Regions from separate parts of the Lysinibacillus sp. FSL K6-4013 genome, predicted to be linked through region 1. Evidence: riboswitches for the same ligand, from Rfam matches in the RefSeq annotation. Region 1 holds a riboswitch; the other holds the start of a gene.
The links. Region 1 has a riboswitch for FMN ahead of ribE (riboflavin synthase). Riboswitches for the same ligand answer to the same signal wherever they lie in the genome.

Region 1 (3,205 bases):
TAATGAAAGATTTAAGGACAATGTAAGCCCTAATGTGGAAGAATTTTTTAAATAGAGAATAATCATAGGTATGGAGCCGCAAAGGTAGGCAAAGAATAAGATACTTGTAATGGTACCCATAATATCTTTACCGATTTCATGTCCCGAAGATTTCAGAGCCTTGACAGAGATTGTAGGATCTTGCTCGTATAAAGCAAAAATTGAGGAAGCCATTGTAATAGAAACATCCATTACTGCCCCAAGTGAGCCAATAAATAAACCTGCCATAAAGACGGTACGATAGGGACGTGTTAAAAATTGCATTTCTTCATAACGAAGACCATTTTCACCTGTCAACCACATTACAATAGAGCTTATGATAAGCGCTATAACAGTGCCTAAAAGTGTGGACACGATGGCTACATATGTTTTTGTATGCAATCCACTAATAAGTAGTAGCGAAATAATCGTAAATAGCAGGGCGCAAATGCCGCTGACTAATAACAGGCTTACGCCCCCATGCTTCACATAAAGATCTAATGCGAATGATAAAATCACAGCATTGACACTCAAACTAATGATAGAAAATAAGCCTTGTCTTTTACCTACAATAAGTAGGGCAAAAATAAAAATCCATGCAATCATAACCATGGTTTGATCTCGTTTTAAATCGAGAATGGTTCCTGTTAAAACAGATTGTGTTGTGCGATCATCTAGCGTGACAAAGATTTCATTGCCTACATGGTATTCTTGATCAAAAGCACCAGACGAAGAATAGTCATTCGTCAAATGAATGGATTGCCCCTTATGCTGACCATTTTTGATAATGGCCATCATCTCCTGTGTAAACAAAAAATCCTCATTTTCATACATATCTGTCATCGGTTCTGATGCTGTTACATCCACTTGCGTTATTTCGGCTATCGGTCGATCATAAAATTGTTCGTTATGATGTACGAAAACGATCGAAACCCCACAACAGAGTGCTAATAGGGCATAGAAAATAGCTTGTTTAAAAGGTATATTTTTAAAAAATGTCAAGTAAATGACCTCCAAACTGCTAGACTGAATAGTCACTTGTAAAGGAACGTTTTTTTGATTAAGAAGTTCCATAAACAGGTTAAATGTCATCATTTTAATAACTTCTTTTACATTTTTCAAGTCAAGTCAAAGCTGTTTAAAATTTATGCTTCGAAAAAAATTTAAAAAGAAGGATGGATAATATAATAAAATAGTGTTATCGTAAGACTAGCTAAATAAAAATATTCTTCGGGGTAGGGTGAAATTCCCAATCGGCGGTGATGAAGCAATTCAAAGTCCGTGAGCGCAAGCTGATTTGGTGCAAATCCAAAACCGACAGTTACAGTCTGGATGGGAGAAGGGTAAAAATGCGAACTTTTTAAATTGATACTAATTTAGAAGGTTTATTTGACTATGCATTTATTACAAAACTTCCTAATCATCTTGTGGGAAGTTTTTTTATTTAGCTACAATCGAATAGAAGATGTTCTTCGGGGTAGGGTGAAATTCCCAATCGGCGGTGATGAAGCAATTCAAAGTCCGTGAGCGCAAGCTGATTTGGTGCAAATCCAAAACCGACAGTGATAGTCTGGATGGGAGAAGAACGAGTGAGATGACAGTCTATGAAAAAATTGTTTTCAAATAGGCTTATTTGTTGATGTCTTATACTCCCAAAACCCCTTTGATGTAAAGGGGTTTTTATTTTTTATTGCTAACGAGAGAAGGGAGAAGGATAAGGCACAAAAACAGGTGGATCAACTTTAAAAGTTAAGGATAGAAGTGCTAATAAAGTAGAGTAGGTGATGGAATGTTTACAGGACTTGTAGAGGATATTGGTATCATAAAAGCTGTGCAAAGCGATCGGGACAGTATGAAAATTACGGTTCAATCAGCCAAGATAACGGAGGATGTCAAGCTTGGTGACAGTATAGCGGTCAATGGAGTTTGTTTAACGGTGACAAATTTCACACAACAGCAGCTTACGATGGATGTTATGCCTGAAACAGTCAAAGCAACAAATTTACACCAGCTTGCAATAGGTGATTCTGTTAATTTGGAGCGTGCCATGCCTGCTAATGGGCGATTTGGTGGCCATTTTGTTGCTGGTCATGTTGATGGAGTCGGCAAAATTTTGCGAAAACGTCCAGTAGCAAACGCCGTTTATATTGATATCGAAATGTCAGAGGAACTAACCAACTTTTGTATTCCAAAGGGTTCCATAACAATTGATGGCACAAGCTTAACCCTTTTTCATGTTGAAGCCAAGAGTGTCACAATTTCACTTATTCCACATACTTACAAAGAAACCGTTTTAGGTATGAAGAGGGTTGGAGCAATCGTTAATATCGAAACCGATTTAGTTGGAAAATACATTATAGGGCAATTAAAAAAGGGGCAAACAACGCCAGCTATTACAAGAGATTATTTAGCACAACATGGTTTTTAAATCACAGAATAGGAGTTGATCATCGTGCTACATTCAATTGAAGAAGCCATAGAGGATTTAAAGCAGGGCAATATGATTGTGGTGGTTGATGATGAGGATCGAGAAAATGAAGGAGATCTACTGGCACTCGCTGAATTCATCACACCAGCAACAATCAACTTTATGGCAACCAATGGTAGAGGTTTAATTTGTACGCCGATTTCGCAGCAGCTTGCACAAAAGCTAGATTTATATCCAATGGTTCAGCACAATACAGATAACCATCAAACCGCATTTACGGTAAGTATTGATCATGTAGAAACAACGACAGGGATTAGCGCCTTTGAGCGTGCGCTAACGATACAAAGAATGATAGAAAAGCAAGCTAAGCCAACTGATTTTCGTCGACCAGGCCATATTTTTCCGTTGATTGCGAAAGAGCAAGGAGTGCTGGAACGGAGAGGGCACACGGAGGCCACTATTGATCTAGCGAAGCTTTGTCATAGCGTACCTGCAGGTGTTATTTGCGAAATTATGGGTGATGATGGGCACATGCTTCGGTTTGAAGAACTAACAAATTACGCTGCACATCATGGCTTAAAAATGATCTCGATAGAAGCATTGGTTGCTTATCGTAAACAATTATCCACTAATAAAACTAAAATTTCTATGTAAAAAGGAGAAGGAACAATGGGTCAAACATTTGAAGCACAATTAATTGGAACGGATTTGAAAATTGCAGTAGTAGTGGGTCGTTTTAATGAGTTTATTACTAGCAAA
Region 2 (3,205 bases), 250 kb from region 1:
ATCGAGCCATTAAATTTTTAAGGCAACAGCTACAGCCGATTAGAGAACAGGAGGCGAAACGGCAATGACGCATAAGCCATTTGATGATGAACAGCTTGAACATGTATTGAACAATGCCCCTAAGCTTTCTGACCGCCGTTCAAAAGAAGAAATATTAAATCGGTTAATGGCAGATGCTCGCTTGCAGGATAATAGTCACCTTCAAGAAGCGATACAACAACCTATAGAGAATGAAGAAGCACAACAAGAAAGTAAACCTTTGATTCAAGATGAACAACCATCACGATTTAAGTTCCGAAAAATGTCGATTTTTACGAGTATAGCAGCTGTTCTCGCGTTAACGGTGCTCGTTGGCTCCATGGTCATGAATAATAACGCTAGCCAAAAAGATCTAGCTAGTACACCGGAAACGGCTAATTACTCTACATTACAGGAAGATCGTTCTGCTAAAGAGGCCGCTACCCAGGATGAGGCACTTCAATCCAGTATTGTAGCGGAGCATGAGCGTATGTTATCTTTACGGTCATCAGTCTATGAGGAAGATGTGAAAGATGCTGTCGTTTTTCGTATTGGTTTGGCAGGACGTGATGCAGAAAGTGTACCAATGACATATGTTATACCAAATGAGCGTGTAGCAACTGATTTTGGGACGCAAAAACCTTCTACTTTACAGATGTATGAGAAATATGCTCCTCAAATTGATGAAGAAGCCAAAGGGTTTACGGATTATCATCCTTTTAAGGGTGAACTGAAGGAGAAAGATGACAAGCTTGTCCACGTTTTACCAAAGGACAATAACTATGATGTTGCTTCAGCTACCGTTAATGAATACAAAGGTACTTTAGAGGATACATTCTCGGATTCTGAATATACGGAAGTTGAGATTCAAAATGAAGATGGCACACCTTATGAGTTTTCTCAAGAGGGTGAGCCAAGCCAAGCCATGTCATTAACAAACGCCAAACATTTTAATTATTATTTATACCAAGATGGTAATGGGGCAGAATATCTATCACCAGATTTCCGTCAAACATTTGCTAATGTTACAGAGGCACTTACATTAATGAAAAACAAAAATGATGATGTTTATGTAACAGTTGTTCCTGAAAATGTGACATACACGGTGAAAGAGGAAGCAGAAGGTGTAGTCGTTACATTCGATATCCCTTTAGATTTAGCATCGATGGAGCCAATTCGCGCTACCCAACTGATTGAGGCTATGATGTTAACTGCTGCTAGCTTTGACCAACAATTACGCTTAGATAATGTGGTCCAAGAAAGCTGGGAAGGATTCGATTTTAAAACGTATTTGCCAAAGCCTGTGGGGCCAAATAAACAATATATGCCTTAGACAAAATCAAAAATGGAGCATTCCTGTAACATGGAATGCTCCATTTTTACAATACATACAAATCTAATCGGATTTTTTTTAAGCAGAACTATTTACTTTTTCTTGATAATTAATTATAGTAAGGTTGTAGTATAAAATAATATGATTCATCTTCGGGGCAGGGTGAAAATCCCGACCGGCGGTAATAGAGTGGTGAACCGTTAATGTTTTTCATTAACTCGAATGGTTTATGCTTCGCTCTTCAGCCCGCGACCTGTGCAAATTTATTTGCATGGCTGACTTGGTGTGATTCCAAGGCCGACAGTTAAAGTCTGGATGGGAGAAGATGGAGGTACGATCGTCATTCATTGTTATGAAATGAACTATGACCGAGCGCTTTTTTTGTATGACTTTTTAAACAGTGCTTAAAAATAGTTTATGTTGACGCTTATTCGTCATGCCTTTCTCCCTTGTGCTTTTCATGCATAAGGGTTTTTTCATGCTAACAATTGAAAGATCGTCACCTTTCTTCTTGCGAGATTGAATCAGCAAAGAGGAGAGAGTTTTCTATGAAGAAAAATGTTAAACTTCAATCGTTTATTACGATTGGCATGCTGAGCAGTATTTCGTTTTTATTAATGCTTTTTAATTTCCCAATTCCACCATTCCCAGCATTTTTGGAAGTCGACTTTAGTGATATGCCAGCATTAATAGCAGCCATCACTATGGGGCCTGTGGCTGGTATTTTAGTAGAATTATTTAAAAATGTATTGGATTGGATTTTCTCGGGAACGCCAACAGGTGTGCCAGTAGGTCATATTGCCAACTTTGCAACAGGTATTTTATTTATTTTACCAGTAAGCCTTATTTTTAATCGCTTTAAAACAATTGCTGGTCTTGTTGGAGGTTTAGCGACTGGAACAGTTGTAATGGCAGTAGGCATGAGTATTTTAAACTACGCAGTATTTTTACCGATGTACACATACTTCTTAGGTATGGAGCCTGTTGTAGGTGATTCGCTTTATAAAATGATCATCGCTGGGATTTTACCATTTAACATTGTAAAAGGTATTTTATTAACGGCTATTATGGCGTTTTTATTTACAACAATGCGCAAATGGATCGACCGCCAGCGTTCTATCTATATAACAAAATAATTTTTACTAACCTCGGGTGAACATACCTGAGGTTTTTTGTTGGAAGGAATGATGGATAGGGAAAGGTGTGAAGAATAGAAAGGCTAAACTAACGGATAAATATAGAAAAAAGTAATGGGGTAAAAAAGCTAACTAGTACTTTATAATTACAACCTAGTCGAAAGCTATATTTTCATGTAAAATAGAGAAGAGTTTAGAATGTTTGAGGAGTTTGAAGAGATGAGTGGAAAAAAAGGACAGTGGTCTAGTAAATTAGGTTTTATTTTAGCATCAGCTGGTGCGGCGATCGGACTAGGGGCAATTTGGAAACTTCCCTATGTAACAGGACAAAGTGGTGGAGGAGCATTTTTCCTTATCTTTGTGTTATTTACCTTGTTAATAGGACTACCGATGTTATTGTCCGAGTATGTTTTAGGACGTGGTACACAATCCGAGGCTGTAACAGCGTATAAAAAAATTGCTCCAACTAAGCCAGGCTGGGCTTGGATTGGTCGAATGGGCGTGCTAGGCTGTTTTTTATTATTAACTTTTTATAGCGTAGTTGGAGGTTGGATCTTTATTTATAGCGGGCTAGGTGTAGCTGGCGCGGTAATTGATCCAGCAGTAGATCCAGCTGAACTATTTGGAAAAATTATAGGTACGCCTTGGATTACGCTAGTTGGACTAGTGTTGTTTACATTAGCCAACGTACTTGTGATTTCATTAGGTGTACAAAATG

Region 2: it holds a riboswitch for FMN, as region 1 does, so the genes downstream of both, MHB39_RS06495 (ECF transporter S component) here and ribE (riboflavin synthase) in region 1, are expected to answer to the same signal.

The regions. Positions count from the first base shown of each region.
Region 1 is NZ_CP152031.1:1,616,574-1,619,778, forward strand. Features, by position in the region: gene MHB39_RS07770 (YibE/F family protein) at 1-1,020, opposite strand, end outside; FMN riboswitch at 1,241-1,366, shown strand; FMN riboswitch at 1,483-1,608, shown strand; gene ribE (riboflavin synthase) at 1,808-2,446, shown strand; partial or broken gene ribB (3,4-dihydroxy-2-butanone-4-phosphate synthase) at 2,471-3,097, shown strand; gene ribE (6,7-dimethyl-8-ribityllumazine synthase) at 3,116-3,205, shown strand, end outside.
Region 2 is NZ_CP152031.1:1,364,817-1,368,021, forward strand. Features, by position in the region: gene sigX (RNA polymerase sigma factor SigX) at 1-68, shown strand, start outside; gene MHB39_RS06490 (RNA polymerase subunit sigma) at 65-1,351, shown strand; FMN riboswitch at 1,496-1,682, shown strand; gene MHB39_RS06495 (ECF transporter S component) at 1,900-2,487, shown strand; gene MHB39_RS06500 (sodium-dependent transporter) at 2,707-3,205, shown strand, end outside.